2 regions of the Paenibacillus sp. TAB_01 genome follow, and region 2 is predicted to be linked to the other one. Evidence: a T-box and tRNA genes for the amino acid it is inferred to sense, from the RefSeq annotation. Region 2 holds a T-box; the other holds one or more tRNA genes.
What was found. A T-box is a leader RNA that pairs with one kind of tRNA and senses whether it is charged. The one in region 2 lies ahead of tyrS (tyrosine--tRNA ligase), so its partner is inferred to be a tRNA-Tyr.

Region 1 (7,367 bases), 3.7 Mb from region 2:
CCACATACTTTATCCCGGGAGTCAGACAGTGAGTGCTAAGATCCATTGTCAAGAGGGAAACAGCCCAGATCATCAGCTAAGGTCCCCAAGTGTGTGTTAAGTGGGAAAGGATGTGGAGTTGCAAAGACAACCAGGATGTTGGCTTAGAAGCAGCCACCATTGAAAGAGTGCGTAATAGCTCACTGGTCGAGTGACTCTGCGCCGAAAATGTAACGGGGCTAAACACACCACCGAAGCTATGGCTCGTGCAAACAAGATTTGCACTTGGGTAGGGGAGCGTTGTATGTAGGTAGAAGGTGTACCGTAAGGAGCGCTGGACAGCATACAAGTGAGAATGCCGGTATGAGTAACGAAAAGATCAGTGAGAATCTGATCCGCCGAAAGCCTAAGGGTTCCTGAGGAAGGCTCGTCCGCTCAGGGTAAGTCGGGACCTAAGGCGAGGCCGAAAGGCGTAGTCGAAGGACAACAGGTTGAAATTCCTGTACCACCGTGAACCGTTATGAGCAATGGGGTGACGCAGAAGGATAGTGACGCGGACTGATGGATGTCCGTCCAAGCAGAGAGGCTGGTGTGCAGGCAAATCCGCACATCCTTAAGGCTGGTCTGTGATGGGGAGCGAAAATTACAGTAGCGAAGGTCATGAGTTCAGGCTGCCAAGAAAAGCCTCTAGCCAGGGAGAAGGTGCCCGTACCGCAAACCGACACAGGTAGGCGAGCAGAGCATGCTAAGGCGCGCGGAAGAACTCTCGTTAAGGAACTCGGCAAAATGACCCCGTAACTTCGGGAGAAGGGGTGCCTCGGTAGGGTGAATAGCCCGAGGGGGCCGCAGTGAAAAGGCCCAAGCGACTGTTTAGCAAAAACACAGGTCTGTGCGAAGCCGCAAGGCGAAGTATACGGGCTGACGCCTGCCCGGTGCTGGAAGGTTAAGGGGAGTGGTTAGGGGTTTACCCCGAAGCTATGAACCGAAGCCCCAGTAAACGGCGGCCGTAACTATAACGGTCCTAAGGTAGCGAAATTCCTTGTCAGGTAAATTCTGACCCGCACGAATGGCGTAACGACTTGGGCGCTGTCTCAACGAGAGATCCGGTGAAATTTTAATACCTGTGAAGATGCAGGTTACCCGCGACAAGACGGAAAGACCCCATGGAGCTTTACTGCAGCTTGATATTGGACTTTGGTACGATCTGTACAGGATAGGTGGGAGCCTGAGAAGCCTGAGCGCCAGCTTGGGTGGAGGCGACGTTGGGATACCACCCTGATCGTATCGGAGTTCTAACCTGGTACCGTAAGCCGGTATGGGGACAGTGTCAGGTGGGCAGTTTGACTGGGGCGGTCGCCTCCTAAAAAGTAACGGAGGCGCCCCAAGGTTCCCTCAGAATGGTTGGAAATCATTCGAAGAGTGCAAAGGCATAAGGGAGCTTGACTGCGAGACAAACAGGTCGAGCAGGGACGAAAGTCGGGCTTAGTGATCCGGTGGTACCGCATGGAAGGGCCATCGCTCAACGGATAAAAGCTACCCTGGGGATAACAGGCTTATCTCCCCCAAGAGTCCACATCGACGGGGAGGTTTGGCACCTCGATGTCGGCTCATCGCATCCTGGGGCTGAAGTAGGTCCCAAGGGTTGGGCTGTTCGCCCATTAAAGCGGTACGCGAGCTGGGTTCAGAACGTCGTGAGACAGTTCGGTCCCTATCTGTCGTGGGCGCAGGAAATTTGAGAGGAGCTGTCCTTAGTACGAGAGGACCGGGATGGACGTACCGCTGGTGTACCAGTTGTTCCGCCAGGAGCACGGCTGGATAGCTACGTACGGACGGGATAAGCGCTGAAAGCATCTAAGCGTGAAGCCCCCCTCAAGATGAGATTTCCCAGTAAAGTAAGACCCCTTGAAGACGACGAGGTAGATAGGTTCGGGGTGGAAGTGCCGTAAGGTATGGAGCTGACGAATACTAATCGGTCGAGGGCTTATCCAAGAGAAAGCAAAGAAGAAGGATGTATGCTTGTTTCGTATCTAGTTTTCAAGGTGCAAGTCGCCTTGAATTAAAGTATTCATGTTTCCTGGCAGAAACATGACACATCGTTTGGTGATGATGGCGGAGGGGAACCACGCGTTCCCATCTCGAACACGACCGTTAAGCCCTCCAGCGCCGATGGTACTTGAACCGAAGGGTTCCGGGAGAGTAGGACGTCGCCAAGCAATTTTCCCTGATAGCTCAGTTGGTAGAGCACTCGACTGTTAATCGAGTTGTCACAGGTTCGAGTCCTGTTCGGGGAGCCATATCATGGCCCGTTGGTCAAGGGGTTAAGACACCTCCCTTTCACGGAGGTAACAGGGGTTCGAATCCCCTACGGGTCACCATGAATTATTAATAGCACAATGATTCAACCTATAATCCCATGGAGGCTTAGCTCAGCTGGGAGAGCATCTGCCTTACAAGCAGAGGGTCGGCGGTTCGATCCCGTCAGCCTCCACCATAATGCTGTGGAGCCGTGGTGTAGAGGCCTAACATGCCTGCCTGTCACGCAGGAGACCGCGGGTTCGAATCCCGTCGGCTCCGCCATTATTGAATTGAATATGTAAGGCTCGGTAGCTCAGTCGGTAGAGCAGAGGACTGAAAATCCTCGTGTCGGCGGTTCGATTCCGTCCCGAGCCACCATGATTGTTTTGATAACTTAATATGCCGTTGTAGCTCAATTGGTAGAGCAACTGACTTGTAATCAGTAGGTTGGGGGTTCAAGTCCTCTCGACGGCACCAGTATTATCCGGAGGCTTAGTGAAGTGGCTAAACACGGCAGACTGTAAATCTGCTCTCATCGAGTTCGGTGGTTCGAATCCATCAGCCTCCACCATTTTGTAAGAGCCATTAGCTCAGTTGGTAGAGCACCTGACTTTTAATCAGGGTGTCGTAGGTTCGAGTCCTACATGGCTCATTGGTTTTGCGGTCGTGGCGGAATTGGCAGACGCGCTAGATTCAGGTTCTAGTGGTGTAACAGCCGTGGAGGTTCGAGTCCTCTCGACCGCACCAATTTGCGGAAGTGGCTCAGCGGTAGAGCATCGCCTTGCCAAGGCGAGGGTCGCGGGTTCGATTCCCGTCTTCCGCTCCATTTTATAATTTGGCGCCATAGCCAAGTGGTAAGGCAGAGCTCTGCAAAAGCTTTACCCCCAGTTCGAATCTGGGTGGTGCCTCCATCTACATGTTCCCTTAGCTCAGCTGGATAGAGCGTTTGACTACGAATCAAAAGGCCGGGAGTTCGAATCTCTCAGGGAACGCCATTCTTTAATCATATTCCAGTTAGTTTGGGATATCGAAAGCATCAAGCAAGCCGGTATGGCGGAATTGGCAGACGCGCGCGACTCAAAATCGTGAGGGAAACCGTGGGGGTTCAAGTCCCTCTACCGGCACCATATTACTTCGGGACGTAGCTCAGCTTGGTAGAGCACCTGGTTTGGGACCAGGGGGTCGCATGTTCAAATCGTGTCGTCCCGATAACAGCTTGAAATGAAAGACCGTGAATATTCGCGGTCTTTTTTGTCGTTTACAGACCAAAAGTTTCGATCAAGATTTCAGCAATAATTAGAGCGGATGAGGTTCCTCTTATTTCTCACTATAGATATACCCTCGGTTAACTTGCTATAGTTATCCCTTCGGTTAGTGCGCAGGCGTTGCGTAGAGCTATCCGGATTTTTTATAGTTTGCGCTATCTCTTATCTCTAGCAAAGGCTTGGTTTCCTTCCTTGGCGTAACGGATGGTTCATCCTCAGGCGAATCGTTTAAATATCTGTAACCCGTTTGAAGGAGGTACATGCAATGACGACCAAAAGCACAACTTTCCGAAAAAAGTACAAGCCGGTTGCCGGCAAGAATGATCCTTGTCCCCCGCTGAAGGAAAAAAGCTACGAGACTCCGCCGCACCTGTACCTTGGTTTTCAGCCGCCGGGTCTGGAGCAGTTTGAACCAAAGGAAGCTTTGGCAAAAGGAACCTTGTGGCCTGCGTTGTTCGGACCTTATGAAACGCCGAAGCCTGTGTTCGACCGCAATGGGAAGGAGGAAGCGTAATGGCTCAAATGTCTGCAAAGAAAATGAAGCTGTTGGAAGATCTTCAAGCCGTTGATTTTGTATTGGCGGAGCTTACGCTTTATCTGGACACGCATCCGGATGATGCTGAAGCACTTCAACAATATCAGGAAACCGCTGAGAAACGACAAGAAATAAAAAGCGCCGTGGAAACGCAATTCGGAGCCTTGTGCCGCAACACGCCGCTTCCGGAACAGAACACTCCTGGCTGGGACGAGGGTCCATGGCCATGGCAGCTATAGTACAGCAAGAAATGTAGGGATTTAACCAAAAGAAGAGGAGGCTCTCTAAATGTGGGTATATGAAAAAAAACTGATGTATCCCGTCAAGGTAAGCGAATGCAATCCGAGGCTGGCCAAATATTTGATTGAACAGTATGGCGGGGCAGACGGTGAATTGGCAGCCGCTTTGCGCTATATGAATCAGCGCTACTCGATTCCGGACAAAGTCATTGGACTGTTGACCGATATTGCTACCGAGGAGTTCGCTCACTTGGAGATGATCGCCGCTATGGTGTACAAGCTGACCAAGGACGCAACTCCGGAGCAAATTCGTGCGGCCGGTCTTGAGGATCATTATGTAAACCACGGGATATCGCTGTTTTATTCGAATGCCGCCGGCGTTCCTTTTCAAGCCTCCTATATTGCAAGTAAAGGAGATCCAATCGCCGATCTATATGAAGATATTGCAGCGGAAGAGAAGGCGAGAGCTACCTATCAATATATTATCGATCTCAGTGATGATCCGGATATTAACGATAGCCTCAAGTTTCTGCGGGAGCGTGAAATTGTGCATGCCCAACGGTTTCGCGAAGCAGTAGAAATACTGAAGGAAGACCGTAGCGCTCAGAAAATCTTTTAATCCAAAGCAAAAGCCCCATCTCTGAGAGCACAACTGGGTACTCTCGAAGATGGGGACAATTCGTTTAATAAGCTCAGGAGTTTGCAGCGATAGGCTGGCGAACAATTTTCACGTCATAGAAAGAAATTTTATTAGATAAGATGTAGTCCGGTATTTGACGGTGTGCATGGGACTCTTTGAACGCATCGCTGCGAGTCCAAGCATGAAAATCTTCCTTCTTACTCCATTTCGTGCTTACTGTTACCTCGTCATATTCTGGAGTGTTCTCAGTCAGCATGACCTCCAACCCCAAAAATCCTTCCATATATTCGACTTTTCCTACTTTATCGAAACGTTCAATCAGTTTGTGGGCACTGCCCTTTGTTATTTGCGAAGTGTTGGTTACGATAACCATGTGGAATTCCTCCTTTAATATGGTAAAGTTTTCATGGGAATAATGATAGGATATTCATCCTCAAAGCTTACTCTTGCATTAATTTGATACACTTGCTTTAAAAAATCGGCATGGATCACATGCCTTGGCTCCCCCGATGTGACAAGCTTTCCATTCTTCATGGCCAGCAGATAATGGCAGTAATGGGCCGCCTGCTGAAGATCATGGAGAACCATAACAATGGTCATGCGGTACTCGAGATTAATCTTCTGCAGCATTTCCATCACGTCGAGCTGATGAGCGATATCGAGAAAAGTAGTGGGCTCATCGAGCAGAATAATGCCGGTTTTCTGTGCTAAAGCCATTGCGATTCGTGCTTTTTGCTGCTCACCTCCCGATAAAGTATGAAACATCCGATGCTCGAGACGCTTCGTTCCTGTCGCTTGCATGGCCCACTCAACAGCTTCCTCATCCTCTTCATTCATGCGAACAAACATTCGCTTATGAGGGGAGCGCCCGAACGTAATCAGCTCGCGTACGGTCAAATCGGGAAGCGCGCTTTTGGACTGGGTCAGCATGGATACGGTTCGGGCGAACTCCAGGCTGGTGAAGCTTCGGGAAAGCCGATCCAGTATGTAAACCTCACCGTGATCGGGGCGCACTAAACGGGTGAGAACCTTGAGCAGTGTCGATTTACCGGAGCCATTCGGTCCGACGATGGCCGTTATTTTGCCTGCCGGAATGCTGATATTCACATCCTTCAGCTGAAACATGCCTACATCCAGGCTGATCTGCTTTGTTTCGATGGCTCTCATTTACATCAGCCTCCGTTTCTTCAGCAGGTATAAAAAGAACGGTGCGCCCAAAGCGGCTAACAAAATGCCGACTGGAAGCTCAATGGGATCAAACCAGGTCCGGGCGATTGTATCCGCCAGGACGACGAGGGCTGCTCCGCCCAGAATGGACAAGGGAAGCAGGAAACGGTAATCGTCGCCGATCAGCAGCCGAAAGGCATGAGGTACGACCAGGCCGACAAAGCCGATCAAGCCAGCAACGCTGACAGCCGTTCCGGCTAAAAGTGCTGACAGAACAATGAGCAGAAAGCGCTGAAGCTCCACCTTTTGACCAAGCAGCTTGGCGGAATCGTCTCCCAGCAGCAGCAGATTGGCAGGCTTTACTGCAAACACGGTCAATGCAAGGCCGATGAGCGCATAAGGCGCCATAAAACCTAGATGGTACCAGCTGCGCCCGCTGAGTCCGCCGGCCAGCCATGGGAGAACGGCCTGCACGCGATCGCTGTAAATGACCATAATTCCGTTCGTTACAGCGCCTAACAAAGCATTAATCGCTACCCCCGCCAAAATGATTTTCAGCGGAGAAGCTCCTTTATCCCAAGCCAGCAGATAAATTACAAGTGCCGTAATAAAAGCGCCTAAAAAAGCCAGCATAGGAAGCAAGTAGCTTAATTGCGGAAATAAAATCATGGCGGTAATCGCCGCAAGTCCTCCGCCGGCTGAGACGCCGATGATTCCCGGATCGGCCAAAGGATTCTTCATAACGCCCTGCAAGAGGGCGCCTGCTGCCGCAAGGCAAGCACCGACCAATAAACCGATCAGCACGCGGGGAAGGCGCAGGTTCATAATAATTTTTTCATTGACGGGCTGACTGTCGGCAGAGGTGAATACGGCCCATATTTGCTGAAACGATATAGGCACGGATCCGTAAGACAAGCCATAGAATACGATGAATAGCAGGAGAATCGGCGTTAAGATGAAGGCGGCCTTTCTTCTCCGGCTGCGTTGTTGTACATTCATTGTTTATTTCACCGACTGCAGCAGCTTAGTCATCAAATCAAGCGCTTCTGCGACCCGGCTTCCCGGATTCGTTCCAAACAAATCGTTGGGGAGAACTTCCACATGATTGTTTTTCACGGCATCAAGACTGCTCCAGGCTGCGTTCTGCTGCATTTCCTTCAAAAATCCTTCTTTCACTTTATCCGAATTGCCATGACTCATAAGCACGATAAGCTGAGGATTCGACTTCATAATATTTTCCGTGTTCA
Region 2 (7,367 bases):
AGCGGCTACGGCATTCAGCTGCAAGAAAAACAAAAGCTTCGTCACATGTACGGAGTTAACGAAAAACAATTCCGCAACCTGTTCGATAAAGCTTCCAAGCTGCAAGGTATCGCGGGTGAAAACTTCATGATTCTGCTTGAAAGCCGTTTGGACAACCTGGTTTACCGTCTTGGTCTTGCCAACTCCCGTGCAGGCGCACGTCAATTGGTTTCCCACGGACACGTAACCGTTAACGGTAAAAAAGTAAACATCGCTTCTTACCAAGTAAGCACTGGCGATGTGATCGGTCTTCGTGAAAGAAGCCGCGGTTTGTCTTCCATTAAAGAAGCTTTGGCTAACCGTAACTACCTGCCGGCTTACCTGGAATTCAACGACGCTTCCGTCGAAGGTAAATACACTCGTCTTCCTGAGCGCTCTGAGCTGCCTCAAGAAATCGACGAGAAACAAATCGTCGAGTTCTACAGCCGTTAATCTGTAGTCTCCCACAAAGCTGTCCTTCCTTTACGGGAAGGCGGCTTTTTTGTTGCGCTAAAAAAACAGCAGCCCCTGCCTGCTCCTTGCCGGAGCGTTCAGGGACTGCTTGTTCTTTCTCGAAACGGCGCCGCCGCAGAGGCTAAACGAACTTAGCCAGGTAGTAATTCCGCTTGCCGCGGCGGATAACGATGTACTTGCCTTCCAGCAGGTCGCTCTGCTGAAGCGATTTATCGAGCTCGGTCACCTTCGTGCCGTTCAGCGACACCGCGCCGCTCTCGATATCCTGCTTGGCCTGACGCTTCGACGGAGCCGCCTTCACGGCCAGCAGCAGATCGATCAGGCTGATTTCGCCGGACACTTCTGTGGACGGCACGTCCTGGAACGCATCCTCGATTTCTTTGCCGGTTAAGATACTGACGTTGCCGCTGAACAACACCTCAGAAATTTTGATCGCACTCTCGGCCGCTTCCTGGCCATGTACGAGCTCGGTCACTTCTTTCGCCAGAACACGCTGAGCTTCGCGCTTCTCCGGACTCTCGTTAACTTGGGCTTCCAGGCGCGAAATTTCATCACGGGACAAGAAGGTGAAATATTTCAGGAATTTCACCACATCGTTGTCGTGGGTATTGATCCAGAACTGGTAGAACTGGTACGGAGACGTCTTGTCCGGATCGAGCCATACCGCGCCACCGGCGGTTTTGCCGAATTTGGAGCCGTCGCTCTTGGTCACAAGCGGCATCGTTAACCCGAACGCCTTGTTGCCGGTCGATTTGCCGATCAGCTCGAGTCCGGCGGTAATGTTCCCCCATTGGTCGCTTCCGCCCACTTGAAGGCTGCAATTAATATCCGTGTTCATCCGGTAAAAATCATACGCCTGCAAAATCATGTAGCTGAACTCGGTGAACGAGATGCCGTTGCTCAGACGCGAATCAACGCTGTCCTTGGCGAGCATGTAATTTACCGAGAAATTTTTACCGATATCCCGGAGGAAGGTAATCACGTTCAAATCACCCAGCCAGTTGTAGTTGTTGGCCATACGCGCCGGATTGACGCCGGACTCGAAATCAAGAAAGCGGGACAGCTGGCCTTTCAGCTTCTCCGTCCATTCCTCCACGACATCCTGTGTGTTCAAGGAACGCTCGGTGGAGCGCCCGCTCGGATCCCCGATCAGCCCCGTGCCCCCGCCTACCAGAGCAATTGGCAGATGACCCGCCATTTGGAATCGTTTGAGGCACAGAACGGGCAGCAGGTGCCCGATATGAAGGCTGTCCGCGGTCGGATCGAAGCCTGCATACAATACGACAGGCTCCTCGCTCAATTTTTTGGCAAGGCCTTCTTCGTCCGTCAATTGCTGAATTAATCCTCTGTACTGCAGTTCCTCTAAAATGTTCATTTCTTCTACTTCCTCTCTGTAAAAATACAAAAAAGCCTTCTCATCCACAAAGGGACGAGAAGGCTGTTGCTCGCGGTACCACCCTAATTAAAGCGCCTTAACCGAATCGTATCCTTAAAGGGAACCTTTAGGATTCGGGATAGGAGCTTTCACTTGAAACCGATAACGGGACAAACCCGGCTGGAAGCTACTGGCGCGCGTGCGCGTTCCCTTCCCCTGCTCAGGACGGTAATTCGAATAAAAGGTCAAGTACCGGTTCTCACCTGCCACCGGCTCTCTGCAAGCTTGGTTCCCTATTCTACTGCGTCCTGGAATGCTGAGTGAGCCTCCCGGGACAGTCCTTCAATGCATTTGTCATATGCGATTACAAAATATATAACACAACTTCGTTCTCATTGTCAAACCCAAATGTCATGGATTCTTAAGGAACGAAAGTGTCCACCCCTAATGGCTTTATGCTATAATGTTCACGTATGTTTTCCAAAATCGGGAGGAATTTTTATCGGTATGGAGATGGAGACAAAGAAACGCGATGTAAAAAAAGTGTTGTGGAGCATAGGTAAATATACGCTGATCACTCTGAAATGGATGCTCATCGTCGGTATCATTGCCGGCTGTATAGGGGCTGGAGCGGCTTACGGCTATGTCTCCGCCTTGGTAAAGGACGATCCTGTCCGGAGCAAAGAAACGATGACCACTCAGATTCAAGAGAATGCGCTTACCGGTTTTGTTTATTTCAACGACGATACCGTGATCGGCCAGCTCCGCTCCGAGGACGAACCGAAGGCTGGTCGAGCTGAAGGATATTCCCCAGCAGGTGCTCGATGCGGTATTTTCCATTGAGGACACCGACTTCTACGAGCACAACGGAATCGATTTCAAGGGCTTGGCCCGGGCCGTAGTCCAGAAGCTGTTGAAGCAGGACGTGCAAACCGGAGGCAGCACGATTACGCAGCAGCTCGCCCGCCGCGTGTTCCTAACCCTCGACCGTGAGGACAGCCGGAAGGCGAAAGAAATCTTTCTAGCGCTGCGTATGGAGCGGTTGATGTCCAAGGACGAAATTTTGCTAGCTTATTTGAACAAAATTCCTTACGGAAACGGATCGACCGGCTATAATCTGTACGGAATCAAGGCGGCGGCTAAAGGCATTTTCGACATCAGCGACCTGAGTCAGCTGAATATCGCACAGGCGGCTTATCTCGCAGGCCTTCCGCAGCAGCCGAGCAATTATTCTACTTTTACCAGTAAAGGGCAGTTCGACGGAGCAGCCTTCAAGCGTGCCGTCACCCGCCAGCAGCTTGTCCTGCGGCGGATGCTCGAAGAGAACAAAATCGATCAGCAGCAGTATCAGGACGCCCTAAGCTTCGATCTGAGAGGCTCGCTCGCCCAGCCGGCGAAGAAAGCTTATTCCACCTACCCTTATTTGATGATCGAGGTGGAAAAGGAAGCGGCTAAAGCGCTGCTCTCCGTTCAGCAGCCTGAGCTGGATCCGCAGGCCGATCCGGACGCTTACAATGAAGCTTTGAAAAATGTGCAGGCGCAAATGAGCCGCAGCGGCTATCATATTTATACGACGATCGATAAAGACATTTACGATGCCATGCACAAAATTGCAGAGGATCCGAAAAACTTTACCCCCGACGACAAAACCAAGGGTGTAGAGCAGATCGGCGCCGCTATGATCGAGAGCAAGACAGGAGCGCTGCTCGGCATGATTGAGGGACGCGACTTCTTCACGGAGCAGTTGAATCACGCGACCCAGGCTTACCGCCAGCCCGGCTCAACGATGAAGCCGATTGCGGCGTTTGTTCCAGCCTTGGAAAAGGGCGCCATTCAGCCCGCTTCCATCATTGACGACGTTCCGATCATTTTGAAGGACGGCTCCAAAGGCTACCATATCCCGCAAAACTGGGACAACCGGTATCACGGATTAATGACGGCCCGGCAGGCGCTGAACAATTCGTACAATATTCCGGCTATCAAGCTGTTCCTGAACGATGTGGGCATCAGCGAGGCATGGGATCTCGCCAAGAAGATGGGCATTACAAGTATCGCCCAGGAAGATTATACCGCTCAAACCGGCGTTATAGGCGGACTGCGCAACGGCGTATCGGTCAAAGAGCTTACCGGAGCCTACTCTACCATCGGAAATAAAGGCGTACATAACGATGTGTTCATGATCCGTAAAATTACGGATTCCAATGATAAAGTCGTTTATGAGCACGAATTGAAGCCGACGACGCTGTTCTCGGAAGAAACGGCTTATCTGATGACGGATATGATGCGTACCGTCGTGACAGCCGGTACGGCGAGCGACTTGATGAGCAAGTTCAAGCATTACGGCCAAATTCCGATCGTGGGCAAAACAGGCTCGACGCAAGATGACGCGGATGCCTGGTATATGGGATATACTCCCGACATTACCCTTGGGGTATGGGCCGGCTATGACTCGCCTGTGTATAAGCTCAGCAAAACATCCGGCGGAACGAGCCGCGCCAAAAACATTTGGGCGCTGGCCATGGACGCCGCCATTGACAAGAAGCCGGATTATTTTCCGACCAAAGAATTTACTCGGCCGGACAATATTGTTAAAATGACGGTTTCCGGTCTTTCAGGCAAGCTCCCGAGCGAAGCCATCACCAAAGAAGGCAAGCTCGTGACGGATCTGTTCAATAAAAAATATATTCCGACCGAGGAAGACGATGTGCTGACCAAGCTTCCTATCGTGCCGTACAACGGGATCAATTATATTGCCCAATCGACGACGCCGGCGGATTTCGTGACAGAGAAAACCGTCATTAAGCGTGAAAAATCGATTGCGCAAATCATGAAAGAAATTCAGGATGTGCTTCAGAAGGTTCCGGCGGATAAGCGGATGCCTCTGAGCGAATATTTGCCAAGGGATTATGATCAGGACGCCCCTTCCGAGACGGACCCGCGCGCAGATGACGGAAAGGCTCCTACACCGCCTACAACGGTCGTAGCGACGCATGCAAGCGGCACAAGCACCATTACCTTCCAGCCGAGCGATAATGCGGACATTGTCGGTTACAGGCTGTACCGTTCCACCAACAAGGGCTCATTCCAAAGAGTGAACGGCAAGGTTGTCTATGCAGGCCAGGAATCGAAATTCAGCGATGCGGTCAGCGGCGGCGGCACGCTCGGCTATTATATCACCGCAGTGGATGTAGCCGGCAAGGAATCCGTTCCGAGCAAGGCCGGCTATACCGACGGCACCAGCGTGGATCTGCTGTTCTTGACCCCGGATGAGAACGGAACGACGGCCGTTATCCCCGGAGGCAAAGACGACGGCAGCGAGGGCGGTTCCAAGGATAAAGACAGCTCGCCGGCCAAAGAGGCCCCTGCGGCTCCTTCCGGCGTAACGGTCAAAGCCAGCGGAGCGGGTGTAGTTGTGAACTGGAAAGCCAACGACAGCAAGGATAAAGTGAAGCAATATGTGATTTACTTTAGCGAGAAAGAAAAAGGCGATTTCAAAAAACTGGGCAGCGTAACAAAGGGAACCGAGTTCCGTTATTACGCATCGGACTATGAAGGCTACTACCGCATCGTAGCCGTTAATGATGCGGGTGAATCCAAGTCCTCTGCCACGATCAAGTTTAAAAAGTAGCTTGAAGCTAAATACCCCCACAAAGTGGGGCTTACGCTTCGAAGCGGATTCAGGTACTTTGCGGGGACCCCGATTCTGATATGTAAAAGAAGCATACAAAAACACGCTGCAGCCGCTGCAGCGTGTTTTTGTATGCAATTCTATTTTCAAATAAATTAGATTCCCGGTGAAACTCCTCGGTTCACTCTAATCCTCAATCGTAGACAAATCGCCTGTAGGGAGATTCAACTCCCAAGCTTTCAGTACGCGGCGCATAATTTTACCGCTCCGGGTTTTGGGCAGCTTATCCTTAAACTCGATTTCTCTAGGCGCAGCATGCGCAGATAAACCGACCTTAACGAATTTGGAAATATCGGCTTTCAGCTCTTCAGACGGCGAATAGCCCTCGCGAAGCGCAATAAACGCCTTAATGATCTCACCGCGCATCGGATCCGGCTTGCCGATAACGCCCGCTTCCGCAACAGCCGGATGCTCAACCAGCTTACTCTCTACCTCAAACGGAACCCACGCGTTCCCCGGCCGTATTAATCACATCGTCGATGCGGCCCTGGAACCAGAAATAACCGTCCTCGTCACAATAAGCGGAGTCGCCCGAAATGTACCAGCCCGGAATGCGGAAGTACTCCTCGTACTTGGCCGGGTTGTTCCAAACCTTACGCATCATGGAAGGCCATGGGGTTTTGATAGCCAGGTTGCCCATGCGGTAAGGCGGCAAAATATTGCCCGCATCATCGATGATCGCCGCTTCAACGCCCGGCAGAGGCTTACCCATCGAGCCCGGACGAATATCCATACACGGATAGTTACAGATGAGCTGACCGCCGGTTTCCGTCATCCACCAGGTATCGTGAATACGCTGGTTGTAGACCTTCAAGCCCCACCGCACAACCTCCGGGTTCAACGGCTCCCCTACGCTCAGCACATGACGCAGCTTCGACAGATCGTAAGCTTTCACCGCATCGTCGCCTGCGCCCATCAGCATACGGAATGCGGTCGGTGCGCTGTACCAGACCGTAACGCCGTATCGTTCCAGCGTGCCGTACCAGTCCTGCGGGCTAAAGCGGCCGCCGCGGATCACGTTGGTCGCCCCGTTCAGCCAAGGCGCGAAAATGCCGTATGACGTCCCTGTCACCCAGCCCGGGTCGGCCGTACACCAGTATACGTCCTCGTCCTGCAAATCAAGAACGACGCGTCCTGTATAGTAATGCTGCAGCATAGCATTGTGAACATGGAATACGCCCTTCGGCTTCCCTGTGGATCCGGAGGTGTAGTGAATGAGCAGGCCGTCCTCGCGGTCCACCCACTCGATATCCAGCTCTTCGGAAGCCGCTTTCATTTCTTTATGGAAATCGACTTGCCCCTCCTGCAGTTCAATATCTTCACGGACCAGAATCACATGCTTCAGCGCAGGCAGCTGGTCGACCGGTACGCGGGATACTTGCGACGGCGTTGTAATAATCGCCACGGCACCGCTGTCTTCCAGACGGTCGCGAACCGCGGTTTCCATGAAAGCTTCGAACAAGGGACCGACGATCGCACCGATTTTTATCGTGCCGAGGAGAGAGAAATATAATTCCGGCGTTCTCGGCATGAAAATAAATACCCGGTTCCCTTTGCCGATTCCGAGCTTGCGCAGCACATTGCCGAAGCGGTTGGACTGCAGCTTCAAGTCTTGATAAGTATACTGTTCGTCTCGTTTATCATCGCTGTAATAAAGTGCGACCTTATCGCCTTTAGTGGATTCCGCATGCCGGTCTATGGCCTCATAGGCCATATTTACTTTACCGGTAGTAGACCAGGTAAATTGCTTTTCGATAGCCTCCCAGCTGAACTGAGCACGCTCTTCTTCATAATTTTTCATGTTCGATGTCG

Region 1: it encodes a tRNA-Tyr, which carries the amino acid that the T-box ahead of tyrS (tyrosine--tRNA ligase) is inferred to sense. The anticodon was not compared.

The regions. Positions count from the first base shown of each region.
Region 1 is NZ_JBIFNP010000001.1:5,845,397-5,852,763, reverse strand. Features, by position in the region: rRNA gene ACHHV8_RS28525 (23S ribosomal RNA) at 1-1,968, shown strand, start outside; rRNA gene rrf (5S ribosomal RNA) at 2,076-2,192, shown strand; tRNA gene ACHHV8_RS28515 (tRNA-Asn) at 2,198-2,273, shown strand; tRNA gene ACHHV8_RS28510 (tRNA-Glu) at 2,280-2,354, shown strand; tRNA gene ACHHV8_RS28505 (tRNA-Val) at 2,395-2,470, shown strand; tRNA gene ACHHV8_RS28500 (tRNA-Asp) at 2,480-2,556, shown strand; tRNA gene ACHHV8_RS28495 (tRNA-Phe) at 2,577-2,652, shown strand; tRNA gene ACHHV8_RS28490 (tRNA-Thr) at 2,676-2,751, shown strand; tRNA gene ACHHV8_RS28485 (tRNA-Tyr) at 2,761-2,845, shown strand; tRNA gene ACHHV8_RS28480 (tRNA-Lys) at 2,854-2,926, shown strand; tRNA gene ACHHV8_RS28475 (tRNA-Leu) at 2,935-3,021, shown strand; tRNA gene ACHHV8_RS28470 (tRNA-Gly) at 3,026-3,100, shown strand; tRNA gene ACHHV8_RS28465 (tRNA-Cys) at 3,112-3,185, shown strand; tRNA gene ACHHV8_RS28460 (tRNA-Arg) at 3,193-3,269, shown strand; tRNA gene ACHHV8_RS28455 (tRNA-Leu) at 3,319-3,401, shown strand; tRNA gene ACHHV8_RS28450 (tRNA-Pro) at 3,410-3,483, shown strand; gene ACHHV8_RS28445 (spore coat associated protein CotJA) at 3,805-4,053, shown strand; gene ACHHV8_RS28440 (spore coat protein CotJB) at 4,053-4,313, shown strand; gene ACHHV8_RS28435 (manganese catalase family protein) at 4,363-4,932, shown strand; gene isdG (heme oxygenase) at 5,006-5,326, opposite strand; gene ACHHV8_RS28425 (ABC transporter ATP-binding protein) at 5,341-6,120, opposite strand; gene ACHHV8_RS28420 (FecCD family ABC transporter permease) at 6,121-7,119, opposite strand; gene ACHHV8_RS28415 (ABC transporter substrate-binding protein) at 7,123-7,367, opposite strand, start outside.
Region 2 is NZ_JBIFNP010000001.1:2,169,376-2,176,742, reverse strand. Features, by position in the region: gene rpsD (30S ribosomal protein S4) at 1-471, shown strand, start outside; gene tyrS (tyrosine--tRNA ligase) at 614-1,867, opposite strand; T-box leader at 1,915-2,190, opposite strand; gene ACHHV8_RS10445 (hypothetical protein) at 2,375-2,710, shown strand; gene ACHHV8_RS10440 (transglycosylase domain-containing protein) at 2,685-5,495, shown strand; partial or broken gene acsA (acetate--CoA ligase) at 5,682-7,367, opposite strand, start outside.